DNA from 2 places in the Pantoea sp. X-Soil-TKNS-1207 genome. Region 2 is predicted to be linked to the other one. Evidence: predicted binding sites of a transcription regulator. Region 2 holds the regulator's gene; the other holds the start of a gene.
The links. Region 2 encodes CRP, which controls carbon source genes, mostly activating them, when cyclic AMP is high. Its sites were predicted from a motif close to ATGTGANNNNNNTCACAT; they were not measured.
Positions count from the first base shown of each region.

Region 1: the regulator CRP is predicted to act here: its motif matches at 6,117-6,134, upstream of AC6I8V_RS01885 (nucleoside-specific channel-forming protein Tsx).

Region 1 is NZ_AP035958.1:425,928-433,450, forward strand. Features, by position in the region: gene abgT (p-aminobenzoyl-glutamate transporter) at 1-549, opposite strand, end outside; gene AC6I8V_RS01865 (M20 family metallopeptidase) at 645-2,090, opposite strand; gene AC6I8V_RS01870 (amidohydrolase) at 2,087-3,400, opposite strand; gene AC6I8V_RS01875 (LysR family transcriptional regulator) at 3,517-4,419, shown strand; gene yjdN (VOC family metalloprotein YjdN) at 4,499-4,924, shown strand; gene AC6I8V_RS01885 (nucleoside-specific channel-forming protein Tsx) at 5,053-5,919, opposite strand; gene AC6I8V_RS01890 (sensor histidine kinase) at 6,274-7,523, opposite strand, start outside.
Region 2 is NZ_AP035958.1:3,959,685-3,967,207, reverse strand. Features, by position in the region: gene AC6I8V_RS18520 (putative adenosine monophosphate-protein transferase Fic) at 1-306, shown strand, start outside; gene AC6I8V_RS18515 (aminodeoxychorismate synthase component II) at 348-923, shown strand; gene argD (bifunctional acetylornithine/succinyldiaminopimelate transaminase) at 1,011-2,231, shown strand; gene AC6I8V_RS18505 (YccS/YhfK family putative transporter) at 2,233-4,308, opposite strand; gene crp (cAMP-activated global transcriptional regulator CRP) at 4,367-4,999, opposite strand; gene AC6I8V_RS18495 (OsmC family protein) at 5,300-5,704, shown strand; gene AC6I8V_RS18490 (phosphoribulokinase) at 5,797-6,666, opposite strand; gene AC6I8V_RS18485 (YheU family protein) at 6,728-6,946, opposite strand; gene AC6I8V_RS18480 (hydrolase) at 6,949-7,523, opposite strand, start outside.

The sequences.
Region 1 (7,523 bases), 790 kb from region 2:
GACGATCAGCAGGTTGGCGGTAAAACCGGATGCCACCCCGGCAATCGCCGCCATTAAGCCCGCCACCGGATGACGCCCTACGGCGAGAAAGATCAGCGCCCCGAGCGGCGGCATCACCACCAGCGCGGCATCGGAGGAGATATGGCTGAAGAAGGCGATAAACAGCACCATATAGCTGGCGTAGCGACGGCTGACGCGTGACGCCATCTTCACCATCAGCGATTGCAGCAGGCCGACTTTTTCCGCCAGACCGGCACCAATCACCAGCGCCAGAATCGATCCCAGCGGGGTAAAGCTGCTGAAATTTTTGATGATGTTGGGCAGGATCCACTGCAATCCGGCGACGCTCATCAGATTATTGACCCGTACCAGCTCGCCGCTGGCGGGGTTTTTTACCGCCACATCAAAGCTGCTCAGAACCGCAGTGGCGACCATCAACACCACAATCAAATAGACGAAAAGTAAAAAAGGGTTCGGCACTTTATTTCCGACCCGCTCAATCCAGCTAAACAGCTTCCCTGGGCTGCGGTTCTCCGTGGTGACTTCCATCGGCATTTCCTCGTGTTGTCATGTTGTATTTGCGTATATGTTTTATTTTTTTATGGGGTGCTACGTCCCGCGCCTGCGTGGGCGCGGGTTGGTTATCAGGATGCCAGCTTCGAGGGTTGCACGCCGGGCGGGATCGGGCATTGATACGGCTGCTCGCTGCGCACGCGGGTGAACTCCGCGCGACAGCGCGCCAGCGCCTCATCGTCGTTCAGCAGGGCAAGCGCGGTGGCGGCCAGCACCTTCGCCGCCAGACACATGCCTTTATGCGCGATGGCGGTGCGGCCCTGCGCCACCAGTTGCCAGGTGTGCAGCGGCGTGCCAAAGGCAAAACACGGCGTGAAGCACTGCGCGGTCGGCGTTACCCAGCTGACATCGCCGACGTCGGTGGAGCCGTACAGCAGCTCGCGCGTTACCGCATACGGAGCAACCTCGTCCATCAGCACCTTGTCGCCCAGCGCCTCGGTCCAGGCCATCCCGGCGTCACCGCCGGTACGGGCCGCGTTGAGCCGCGCATTGCGCAGATCATCTTTGCTCAGCGTGGCGCGGATCTGCGTGGCGAACGCGCGCTCCTCGTCGCTGTAATCCGGTAAGCCAAACTGATGCAAATAACGCTCCATCACCGCCTCCAGCGCGCGGTTCGGCACGTAGTTGGAGCAGGCTTTGTCGAAGCGCACCGTCATTTGCGTGTCGGTCATCAGCGCTGCGCCGGTGGCGATATTGATCACCCGCTGATAAATATCCTGCGCCTGGTCGAGCTGCGGCGCGCGGATCAGGTACAGCACCTCGGCATCGGCCTGCACCACATTCGGTGACACGCCGCCGGTGTTGGTCACCGCGTAGTGGAGTCGCGCCTCCTGCACGATATGCTCGCGCAGGAAGTTGGCGCCGGTGTTCATCAGCGTCACCGCATCGAGCGCGCTGCGTCCCAGATGCGGTGAATTGGCGGCGTGCGCGGCCACCCCTTTGAAGTGAAATGACGCCTGGATATTGGCGAGGGTGCTGAGATTGAACATGCCGCTGAAACCTTCCGGGTGCCAGGTCACCGCCGCATCAACATCGTCAAACAACCCTTCGCGCACCATAAAAGTTTTGCCCGACCCGCCTTCCTCGCCGGGGCAGCCGTAAAAACGCAGCGTGCCGCGCTGCCCGTGCTGCGCCCACCAGGCTTTGATGGCAAAGGCAGCGGCAAGCCCTGCGGTGCCGAGCAGGTTGTGGCCGCAACCGTGGCCGTTGCCATTGGCGACCAGCGGCTGTGGCTCGGCGCAGGCGGCACGCTGGCTCAGTCCGGCTAAGGCATCAAATTCACCGAGGATGGCGATCACCGGTTTGCCGCTGCCGATGCTGGCGATAAACGCGGTGCTGATACCGCCGACGCCGCGCTCAACGGCGAATCCCTCCTGCTCCAGCGCATCGGCCAGCAACGCAGACGATTGCGTCTCTTCGAAACGGGTTTCGGGCACATCCCAGATGGCGTCGCTGATGGCGCTGAAACGCGCCTGATGCTGGTCAATATAGTGGTCGATAAAGTCGCTATGGCTCATCGCTGGCCTCCAAACTGCGCCTGATTGAGCGCCAGGGTTGCGAGGGTCTGAACTGCCGTGGCCATAATGGTTTCATCGAAATCGAACTTCGCATTGTGATGGCCCGCGGCCAGCTCGCAGCCGAAAATCACGTAGGAAGCCTGGCCGCCATGCTGCTGCACGCGCTCCAGCATATAGGTGGCGTCTTCGGAACCGGCGGCCTGCTTTTTGGTGTCCACCACCGAGTTGAACAGCCCGAGCGCCTCGGCCTGCTGGTGAATAAAGGCCACCCACGGCTGGCTGGGGGTACAGCTGCGCGCACCGCCCATCAGCTTCACCTCCTGTTCCACGCCGTACATCGCCGCCGCACCGGCGACCACGCGCAGCGCCTGCTGATAAATATCGTCGTTCACCTGGTTGCTGACGCCGCGCGTTTCCACCTTCATCAGCGCAGTGTCGGCGACCACGTTGCGGCCGGTGCCGGCCTGGAGCACGCCAACGTTTACGCGCGCCACGCCACCGCTGTGCTGCGGCAGGTTGTGCAGCGCCAGCGTGGCCTGCGCCGCCGCCAGCAGGGCATTGCGTCCCTCTTCCGGGCGACCGCCCGCATGGGCGCCCACGCCGGTGAACTGCACATCAAGTTTGGTGGTGGCAAGGAAGCTGTCGCTGCCGCAGACGATTTCGCCCGCCGGTACGCCGGTGCCGAGATGGATAGCGGTGAACAGATCGACATCATCCACCACGCCCGCAGCGACCATGGCTTTGGCACCCCGCACGCCCTCTTCGGCAGGCTGGAAAATCAGTTTGATGGTGCCGCTCAGCTGATCTTTCATCGCCATCAACACCGTGGCGAGGCCGAGGCCAATAGTGGTGTGGCCGTCGTGACCACAGGCGTGCATCATGCCTGGGTTGCAGGAGGCGAAACCTTCACGCTGCGGCAGGTGATCCGCCGCGCTGCTCTCCACCAGATCGAGCGCATCCATATCGACGCGAAAACCCATCACCGGGCCGGGGCGACCGGTCTCCAGCGTGGCGACAACCGCGCAGAAACCGCCGGAGAAGTGGCTGATCCACTGCGGCAGCGCCCCCTGCGCCAGCGCCCGCGCTTCCTGCGCCGCCAGCACCGCCGCAGACGGCAGTCCCATGCGCGCATCGGCGTCCACCACGTCACGACCCAGCTTCAGTTGATAACCAAGACGATGCAGCGCTTCGGCAACAAGGGTGGCGGTGCGAAACTCCAGCCAGCCCGATTCGGCAAATTGGTGCAGGTCGCGCCGCCAGGTTTGCATCTGCGGCACCAGCGCGCTGACATGATCGGAAAGGGTTTTCATCGGCATATCCTTAGTGTTGGTTTTTTATGCATTGCCTCGAATCTACACAATGGCATTGGTGCGCATAAGATGCGAATATCTTGTGCCTGATAAACAATGGTTATCACCGGATGCCTATGCCCGCTAATTTAAAACTTCATCAGCTGCGCGCGTTTGTCGATGTTGCCCGTCAGGGCAGCATTCGTGCGGCCAGTCGCCTGTCAGGCGTTTCGCAGCCTGCACTGACCAAAGCGATTCAGGAACTGGAGCTGGCGCTCGGGGCGCGATTGTTTGAGCGACGGCATCAGGGCGTTACGCTCACCGACATTGGTGATAACTTTTTTCGTCATGCCAGTCTGGTGCTGGAGGAGCTGCGCGTGGCGCAGGAAGATATTCAGCAGCGGCTCGGGCTGGCGGGGGGACGGGTGAATATTGGCGTCGGCGGCAGCATTGCGCGCACCGTTATGCCGCAGGTGATCAATCATTTTCACCGCGAGTATCCGCTGGTGAAGGTACGCATTGTCGAAGGCCAGCTGGTGGCGATGGTGCATGAGCTGCGCCAGGGCGCGCTGGATTTCACCATTAATACCTACGATCAAAACCATCTCGATCAGGAGCTGACCTACGAGCGGCTGATGGAGCGGGATTATCAGGTGGTGGTGCGCAAAGGACATCCGATGGCCCATGCGCGATCGCTGGCGGAGCTGCAACAGTGTGACTGGACCATGCCGACGCCGCAGGGCAGCTACTATCGGCTGCTGCACGATCTGTTTGGCGAGCGCGGCATGGCGCCGAAAATCGTCGTCACCTGCGAGACCTTTATGGCCTGTACCAGCCTGGTGGCGAAAAGCGATTTTGTCAGCATTATCTCGCGCGATGTGATTGAAGATCCGACCCATGGCGGCCAGCTGGTGGCGCTGGAACTGGATGATCCGCTGCCGAAGGCGACCTTTTATCTGATTCAGCGTAAAGACACTGCGCTGACGCCGATGAGCGCCTATATGGCCCAGCTGTTCCGGCGCTATTGTCAACAAAGGTAAGAGTGCGGCCCGGCTCGCGTCCTGTATTGCTGCCGCGAACTACACTTTGCATCGGGATTTCCTTTATGGAGAACAGACCATGCAAATTACCCCTTATCTGTTTTATGACGGCCGCTGCGAAGAGGCCATCGCGTTCTATTTGCAGGCTACCGACGGCGAACTGTTGTTTAAAATGACCTTTGGCGATATGCCGGAGACCGAGTCCCTTGAGGGATGTCCGTCGGGCATGACCTTTCCGCCGGAACATATCATGCACGCGCATATGCGTATCGGGCAGGGCGAGATCATGCTGAGTGACGGTAATCGTGAGGCGCGCTACAGCGGTTTTGCGGTCAGCCTGTCGACCCCGGATGAGACCCAGGGCAAACGCTGGTTTGATGCGTTGTCAGCGGGGGGCCAGATAACAAAAAACTGGGAGCCGACGTTCTGGGCGAACGGTTTTGGTATGTTTACCGATAAGTTTGGTGTGCCGTGGATGGTGAATGCGTATAAGCCGCGGATTTAATTCGGCATCAATGATTCGGTGCGCGCATTAACCAGGTCGGCATAAATGCCGACCCTACAGGTGTAGGGAGCGCATTTATGCGCTCCTGGCCGCAGGCCGCACGTTACAGAGGGCGGCCTTTGACTGGCTTAGAAGTTATATCCCACCACCAGGTAATAACCCCAGCCGGTTGATTTCACTTCGAACGGACCGTTGCCGAAGTTCAGCTCTTGTCCATCCGCCCACTGACCGCCGTTGTGGAACCAACGCGCTACGGTGGAAACGTGCCAGTGATCGTAGTTCAGCGACAAGATGTGGCTGGAAGCGATCGAGTTGCTGGTACGGGACGGACCGGTTTCATCACGCAGATCGGAACCCCAGTCGAAGTTGGTGAAGCCGATGTAGCTCAGCTTACCGCCCCACAGGTCAGTAATCGGCACAAAGTATTTCACCTTAAAGCGGTAGCCATCCCAGCTGTTTTCGTTCGCCGCACCGTAGTTCTGCCACTGGTATTTGGCGTACACGTTCAGCGACAGGCCGACATCGCTATGGGTGTCGATATCGGTACCCAGACCCATATACCAGGTGTTCTGACGCTGCGACGCATTGCGGCCCATGTCGTAGATGTAGTTGTTGGCGAAGTACCACTCTTTAAACGGACCAAATGCCAGGCTGGTGCCGGTCAGTTTATCAATGGAGAAACGCGGCTCAATTTCCATAAACATCGGCGAACCGTGGTCGAAAATGCCGTTGGCGTTGCTGTTGCCCATGCCAAAAAAGTTGGTCAGGTCGAGGTAGCCGTAAAAATCAAACCAGTCCTTTTTCGCAAAGGCTTCGTATTCCAGATAGACGTCGTTATTAAACTGTGGCCCGAAACGGGTATGGTAACTTCCCACCACGTTGACACTCTGGTGCCACCAGTCAGAGACATATTGCGGGCTGCTGTCTGCCGCCTGGCTTGCGCCGGTCCAGCTGCTGGCCAATAAGGCCCCTGCTATCAATGCTTTATATTTCATTATCCGTAACCACATGCTCGTGATCGCTGCGTGAACGCGCGATCGTTGTCAGTCGATCCCAGGGGATGGGCAGTGAATTGTTTAACCCGGTCTGATCCGCCGGTTTTTAAAGCCCGCGTAGCGTGCCTGTAACAGGGCGATAGGAAATAGATTTTGGTCACGTTTGTCAAAAAGTGTTGCAATAGTATTCATTTATAATGTGATGTTGATCACATAAATGACAGGGGCGAACGGAACCCCGCAACCGTTTACGTTGTCGCGAAGATTAAGCGAGGGGATGACGGGGTAATCAGGTCGGGATGAATCCCGACCCTACCGGCGTAGGGTGCGCATTTATGCGCACCAGGGCGAAAATTAAGGAAGGGTAACGCGCACCTGCAAACCGCAGATCTTGCCCTGTGGGCTCAGGCAGTTAGAGAGTGCCACCTGCATACGGTGTTTTTGTGCCACGCTGCGTACAATCGACAGGCCCAGGCCGCTGCCCTGCGCCTGCACACCCGGCGAACGGGTAAAGCGGTCAAAAGCACGATCGATAAAGGATTCCGGCATACCCGGCCCGTTATCGACAATATCCACCACGGTATGATTGCCGACGCGATGCAGCAGCACATCCACCAGGCTGCCCTCCGGCGTGTGCAGCATGGCATTGCCGATCAGGTTGTCGAACAGGCTGCGCAGATCGGAACGGCTGGCCTGGATACGATAATGGGTGCCGCCGTTAAAGCCGATATCGATACCGCGCTTATCCGCCACCACCATCAGCTGTTCGATGCTTTCTTTCAGCAGCTCGTCCAGCTCAATATTTTCTACCGTCACCACCACCGACTGGTCTTCCTGACGCGAGATATTCAGCAGCTGTGTGACCAGATGGCGCGTGCGCGTGACGCCCGCTTCCAGCTGGTCGAACTGGCGGCTGGCTTCACCCGGCTGGATATGCTGGCGCAGGTTTTCCAGCTGTAGCGTCACCGCCGTCACCGGGGTGCGCAGCTCATGGGCCGCATCTTCGAGGAACTGACGCTGCGATGACCAGGCGGCGCGCAGCTTATCCAGCAGCGAGTTGTAGGCGGCGACCAGCGGCAGGATCTCATCCGGCAGGCCATCCGGCGGCACGCTGTCAGGATGCATCGTCTCCTGCGCTGCAATCTGGCGCGACGCCACGCGCAAATCACGCGTAATGGCCCGCACCACCAGCCAGATCACCAGCAGCGACAGCGGCATCATTAAAATCAGCGGGATAATGGCCGACAGCGCGCGTTTAACCATCACGCTTTTCATATAGCCGATGTTGTAGAGCACCTGAATCGAGGCGATATCGCTGCCCGGCTCGCCGGGGCGTTTGAAGACCCGCCAGTCACAATCTTCGCAGTCGCCAATTTTTACGTCATTCCAGCCTTTCTTGCTTTGCAACGGCGCCCGCAGCTCCGGCCAGGAGCTGGCGCGCAGCTGATCGTTAGCATCCCACAGCTGCACGACGTAGGCGCTTTTGAGTTTGTCGGCGTTGAGCATCAGCGGCATCAGCGCTGGAATGCGTTTGCTGCTGGCCCAGGCGTCGGCAATTTTCGCCAGTTGATCATCTTTCATGTTACCAATCATGTCGCCGTAAC
Region 2 (7,523 bases):
AAAGAGGGCAACAGCCTGATGAGCGCGCTGGAAGAGGAGGAGGGGCTGGCCCTGCTGGAGCAGGATGAGTTTGTGGCGCGGCTGGCGCATTACTATTGTGAAATCCATGTGCTGCATCCATTCCGCGCCGGTAATGGTCGTACCCAGCGTATCTTCTTTGAGCAGCTGGCGCTGCATGCGGGTTTCCTGCTGACGTGGGATACGCTGGAGCGTGATGACTGGCATGCGGCGATCCTTGATGCGGTCGAGGGGGATTTAACCGCTCTGATTGCGCAGTTCGCGAAAGTGGTAAGTCCCGCCCGCTAAAATGCGTAGAATAGCGGCGGTTTTACCGGCCTGAGGGCGCTATGCTGCTGCTAATCGATAATTACGACTCCTTCACCTGGAATCTCTACCAATATTTTTGCGAACTGGGCGCCAGCGTCGAGGTGGTGCGCAACGATGCCATCACCCTGGACGAGATGGATGCGCTGCCGCTCAGCCATCTGGTGATTTCGCCCGGTCCCTGCACGCCGGATCAATCCGGCATCTCGCTGGCGGCGATTCGTCACTTTGCCGGTCGCCTGCCGATTCTCGGTGTCTGCCTGGGCCATCAGGCGATTGCTCAGGCCTATGGCGCACAGGTGGTGCGTGCGCGTCAGGTGATGCATGGCAAAACGTCCGCCATCCGCCATAACGGTCGCGGCGTATTTCGCGGCCTGAATAATCCTCTCACCGTAACCCGCTATCATTCGCTGATTGTGGCACGGGATTCTTTGCCGCCGGAATTTGAAGTCACCGCCTGGAGCCTGCACGACGGCGTACCTGATGAAATTATGGGGTTCCGCCATAAAACGCTGGCGCTGGAAGGGGTGCAGTTTCACCCGGAAAGTATTCTGAGCGAACAGGGCCATCAGCTGCTGGCAAATTTTCTGCGAGCTTAAGTTGTGTTTGCCTTTGTGTGATTTTTTATGCATATTTTGTGATTAGAATTTCACATCAGTTCAACAAACAACCCGATGAGGTCAGCAATGGCAGCGGAAAAACTAGCGGTAACCCGGGAAACGTTCGATAACGTTATTTTGCCTGTTTATGCACCTGCGCAGTTTGTGCCGGTCAAAGGCAAGGGCAGCCGTGTATGGGATCAGCAGGGCAAAGAGTATATCGATTTCTCCGGCGGCATCGCGGTGACTGCGCTTGGCCATTGCCATCCGGCGCTGGTGGAAACGCTGAAAACCCAGGGCGAAACCCTGTGGCACACCAGCAACGTATTTACCAACGAACCGGCGCTGCGTCTGGCGAGCAAACTGATCGCCGCCACTTTTGCTGAGCGCGTATTCTTTGGCAACTCCGGCGCAGAAGCCAACGAGGCCGCGTTCAAGCTGGCGCGTTACTACGCCTGCAAAAAACACAGCCCGTTCAAAAGCAAAATCATCGCGTTCCACAATGCGTTCCATGGCCGTACGTTGTTCACCGTTTCCGTCGGCGGTCAGCCGAAATATTCCGACGGCTTTGGTCCGAAACCGGCCGATATCGTGCATGTGCCGTTTAACGACCTGGCCGCGGTGAAAGCGGTGATTGACGATCACACCTGCGCCATCGTGGTTGAGCCGATCCAGGGCGAGGGTGGCGTGATGCCCGCGACGCCGGCGTTTATGCAGGGGCTGCGCGCCTTATGTGATGAGCACAATGCGCTGCTGGTGCTGGATGAAGTGCAGAGCGGCATGGGACGCAGCGGCAAACTGTTCGCCTATGAACACTACGGCATTACCCCGGATATCATCACCACCGCGAAAGCGCTGGGGGGCGGTTTCCCGGTCAGCGCTATGCTGACTACCAATGAAATCGCCTCGGTGATGGCGCCAGGCGTGCACGGCACCACCTACGGCGGCAACCCGCTGGCCTGTGCCATTGCCGAAACCGCGCTCGATATTATCAACACCCCGGAAGTGTTAAACGGTGTGGATGCGCGTCGTCAGCAGTTTGTCGAGGCGCTGAAAGCGCTGGATAGCAAGTTCGACCTGTTCAGCGACATCCGTGGCAAAGGGTTGCTGATTGGCGCTGCGCTTAAGCCGCAGCACGCCAGCAAAGCGCGCGACATTCTGCACGCCGCCGCGGCCGAAGGACTGATGATTCTGACTGCCGGTACTGATGTGATCCGTTTTGTCCCGTCGCTGGTGATTGAGCCGACCGACATCGAAGAAGGCATGGTGCGTTTCGCCGTAGCCGTGGAAAAGGTGCTGGCGGCGTAAGCTAGCTTTTTACCCGCAAGCGCATCCGCCAGCGGCCGTGATGGGGTCGCTGGCTCCATGCCAGAGAAGATATGGTATGCATCACGTTGAGGTGTTGCAGGATGCGCTTCACATGCTGTTCCACGATGGTAATCGCCCCTTCGTTGATGTTCTCCGGCGCTTCGAGGATGTTGCTGTCATTACCCGGCCCGTCATACGCCAGCCGCTGCTGACAACGCTGTAGCGCGATTTCGCAGGATTGCAGATAACGCTCCGCCAGCTTTGGCGTCAGCATGGTATGTTCACGCGCCAGAATGGTCATGGCGTTGATATGTTCAACAATGAACTGGCTGTGCGTCACCCACATGCGCATATCTTTCAGATACTGCGAATTAAACCCCGGCTCGGTCATCGCCTGATTGAGTGAGTTAAATAGCGCGTTGTGCGCCTGATTGACCCGGATACGTTGATACGCCAGCTTCTCCGGTGATTGTTCCGGTCCGAGCAACAGTTGCAGCGCTTCCTGATAGGTTTCCAGCGCATCGTGCGCGTTCTTTCGCAGCAAACCGCTCTGCCACTGCGGCCACAGCCAAATCATGCCGCCAAAGGCAATCAGGCATCCCATCAGCGTATCCATCATACGCGGCAGCAGAAACTCCGCGCCGTTCAGCGACAGCAGTTGTAGCGAATATACCGCCGTCACGGTAAAGCCAATCATCGACCAGCCGTAATACTTGCGCGTCACCAGATAGCTGGCGAGGGTAATCACCAGCATAAACAGTAGCGCCATCGACTCCGGCACGGCGAAGCGCAGCGAGGCGGCGGCGATTAACAGCCCGGCGAAGGTGCCGAGCGCACGGTGCTGAATCCTGACCCGCGTGGCGCTGTAGCCGTTCTGACTGACGAACATGGTGGTCATCAGAATCCAGTAAGGTTTGGGGATATTGAAGAACAGCGCCAGCCCGCTGCCGAACATCAGCATCACGGCAAAGCGCGCCGCGGTGCGCAGCGCCGGGGACTTCAGCGACAGGTAGCTGCGCAGCGCAGGAAAAAAGGGCAGACGCCGCTGGCGATCGGCCATCAGGTCGCGGGTGTAGAGCGGTTTCTGGCTACGCAATACGCGCGCAATGCGGCTGAAGTGGTACAGGCAAAAGTTACTCACCGGGTTATCCGGGTTCTGACGCGCAATCTTTTCCAGCGCGCTCAGCTGCTTGTCCATCTGGAAACGCTCCGGCAGCTGGTGATAGAGAATCGCGTCGGCCAGGATGCGCAGCCGGGCTGAGATGGTTTTGGCGTTCCAGCGGATCACCGCTTCCGCGTGGCTCTGCTCCACCAGTTTTTGCACCTCTTCCGGCTGATGCAGGCTGACGGAGATATGTTCCTGGAGATCGAGCGCCACCTGGAAGGCACGCGTCAGCCGTTTGTGGCTGTTGTCATTGCTGGCAGACAGCATATGCATCTGCTGATAGCAGGTGGTGATCAGATCGACCGCCTTCTGTTGACGCGCCAGCAACGGCGGCAGCGCCTTTTCCGGATCGGTCAGCTGCGTCAGCAGAGTGTATTTGGCATCGCAATAGTCGGCCAGTTCGCGGTACAGCAGGCTGAGGGTTTCGCGCATCGGCTGCTCTTTCCACAGCCAGAACCAGAACCAGTTAAACAGCCCGTACCACAGCGTGCCGCCGATATACAGCAGCGGCGGCACCCACATCGGCATACGTCCGGCCAGGCTGAGGGTAAAAATAGCGGCGATCAGCGTGGCGGGCAGCAAACGGCCATGCAACGGGCTGATCTCACCGGTCACGCCAATCAGCAGGGGCAGAATCAGCAGAATCAGCGGCAGGGGAATATGGTAATTGGTCAGCCACTGGATCAGAAAGCTGCCGGTGGCAAACAGGGAGCCGCCGACAATCAGGCGTTTAAAGAAGCGTTTGTGCGGCGTGTCGAGACCGGCGATGTTGCAGCAGGCAGGGACCAGCGAGAACAACAGGCCTTTTTGCAGATCGCCGAACAGCCAACCGAGCGCCACGGGCAGGCATAACACCAGCGTTTGCCGCAGGGCATAGTTAACTTCGGGATGATAGATGATTCGACGCCACATCAGCTCATCGCAGACAAAAACGGCGTGATGCTGCCATCACGCCGTAGGTGAGAAGAAATTAGCGGGTGCCGTAAACGACGATGGTTTTACCATGTGCTGAGATCAGATTTTGATCTTCCAGCATTTTCAGAATACGGCCGACTGTTTCACGTGAACAGCCGACGATCTGACCAATTTCCTGACGGGTGATTTTGATCTGCATCCCGTCCGGGTGGGTCATGGCATCGGGCTGTTTGGCCAGATTAAGCAGTGTCTGCGCAATGCGACCTGTCACATCAAGGAAGGCAAGGTTGCCTACTTTTTCTGATGTCACCTGCAGGCGACGTGCCATCTGCGACGAAAGACGCATTAAAATATCCGGGTTTACCTGAATCAGCTGACGGAATTTTTTGTAGGAAATTTCAGCCACTTCGCAGGCAGTTTTCGCTCGTACCCAGGCACTACGCTCCTGACCTTCTTCAAACAGGCCAAGCTCGCCGATGAAATCTCCCTGATTGAGGTAGGAGAGGATCATCTCTTTGCCTTCTTCATCTTTAATCAGTACCGCAACGGCACCTTTCACGATGTAGTAGAGCGTTTCCGCTTTCTCACCCTGGTGGATCAGGGTGCTTTTGGATGGATATTTGTGAATATGGCAATGGGACAGGAACCATTCGAGTGTAGGGTCTGTTTGCGGTTTGCCGAGAACCATTCGCTATTATCCTCTGTTGTAATCGTGCCCAAAACACAGGGGGCAGTTTTCCCTGTCAGGCGGTGAAATCATCAAGCGCTTCCAGTTAAGGAAATTATTCGGGTGTACTCTTAAGCTTAGCTTTTGATTCATCCCGCCTTCGTCTATTGCGACGAAAATATTTTCAGCACTGTTTGTAGCACAGCTTTTGCAAGCTGTCTTCTGTTGTCTCGCTTCAGCAAAAGCCGATTAGTCTGGATTGCTGTTTATCAGGTGAAGGCGTATTCTGGCGGCAAATCAGCCTGGTCAGGAGAAAGAATAATGCAGGCACGAGTCAAGTGGGTGGAGGGGTTAACCTTTCTCGGAGAATCCTCATCGGGCCATCAGGTATTAATGGATGGGAATTCTGGCGATAAAGCGCCGAGTCCGATGGAGATGGTACTGATGGCGGCTGGTGGTTGCAGTGCGATTGACGTGGTGTCAATCCTGCAAAAAGGACGTAATGACGTGACCGATTGCGAGGTAAAACTTACCTCTACGCGTCGCGAAGAAGCGCCACGCATTTTCACGCATATTAACCTGCATTTTATTGTCAGCGGCAAAGCGCTGGGCGATAAAGCGGTGGCGCGTGCGGTCGATCTCTCGGCGGAAAAATATTGTTCGGTGGCGATCATGCTGGGCAAAGGGGTAGAGATTACCCACAGCTACGAGGTCGTTGAGTTATAACGGCTATCTCGATCGTCAATTCCAGGTGCGAATGAATTCGCACCTGGGTTTGCAGGGTCGGCATTTCTGCCGGTCATGCCATAACTTCCTGATTATTCAATCCGTTTGCCTTCAATCAGCCGTTGCACCAGCGGCGTCATAATCAATTCCATCGCCAGTCCCATTTTGCCGCCCGGCACCACCAGGGTGTTCATATGCGAGATAAAGGAACCCTGAATCATCGCCAGCAGATAGGGAAAAGCAATGCCTTCCAGGCCACGGAAATGGATCACCACGAAGCTTTCATCCAGCGACGGGATTTCGCGTGCGGCGAAGGGGTTCGAGGTATCGACGGTTGGCACGCGCTGGAAGTTGATGTGGGTACGGGAGAATTGCGGCGTGATAAAGTTGATGTAATCCTCCATCGAACGCACCACCGAATCCATTACCGCTTCGCGTGAATGGCCGCGCTCGCTGGTATCGCGCACCAGCTTCTGAATCCACTCCAGATTGACGATCGGCACCACGCCCACCAGCAAATCAACATGCTCCGCCACATTGTGCGGCTGCGTTACGACGCCGCCATGCAGACCTTCATAAAACAGCACGTCGGTGTTTTCCGGCAGCGGCTGCCAGGGCGTAAAGGTGCCGGGCACCTGATTCCACGGCACCGCCTCATCGTAGGTGTGCAGATATTTGCGCGACTGGCCGAGGCCGGTCTGACCATAATGCTTAAAGGTCTGCTCCAGCAGGCCAAAATCGTTGGCTTCCGGCCCGAAGTAGCTGATATGACGGCCAAGATCGCGCGCTTTGCGGATCGCCATATCCATTTCCGGGCGGGTATAACGGTGGAAACTGTCGCCTTCCAGCTCTGCGGCATGCAGATCCAACTGCTGGAAAATTTTACGGAAGGCAAGGCTGGTAGTGGTAGTTCCGGCGCCGCTGGAACCGGTGACGGCAATAATCGGATGCCTGGCTGACATAACAAAGCTCCCTGTGAGGTCCGGCGATGAGCATTGTTAGCACGAAAAGCCGGGATGTGCATTAGCCGCGAAATTCACCGCGCGCCATGATATTGACGGTTTCGTGCAGTTCTGACCACACGAGCACCGCATCGCCGCGCTCCAGCTGACGACGCACATCGGCGACTTTCTGCATCAGGCTTCGCTCCTGTTCACCGTAGTCGGTCCCTTCGCGCAATACAAAGGATTCAATCAGGTTTTCCAGCGTTTCGGGGTCAAGTTGTTGCCACGGAATAATCACAGTCACACATCCAGATAAGTTGATAACCACTGCGGCACGCGCTGTTCCAGCCACATTTGCGGCCGCAGCAAGGTACCGCTGACAAAGCCGACATGGCCGCCCTGTTGGGTCAGCTGATACTCAATCGACGGCGACAGTTGCTGCGGCTGCGGGATCACCGCGTCGGTCATAAAGGGATCGTCCTGCGCATGGATGATCAGCAGCGGCTTACGCACGCCGGTCAGTAACGGCATGGCGCTGGCGCGATGATAATAGTCGCCCGCATCGATAAAGCCATGAGCGCGTGCGGTAATGGCATCGTCAAAGTCGCGCAGACGACGCAGGGCGCGCAGCTGACGTAAATCCACCGGCAGCGTGCCGGGCCAGGCCTTGAGCTTGCGTCGGGCGTTCTTTTTTAGCTGGGTCAGCAGGTAGTGCTGATAAAACCGTGAGAAGCCGTTCTCAATTTTCTGGCTGCATGGCTCCAGCAGCAGGGGCGCCGAGATCGCCACGGCGGCATCCAGCGGCGCATCATGTCCCTGTAGCCCGGCCAGACACGCCAGCATATTGCCGCCCAGCGAGACGCCCACCGCGGCGG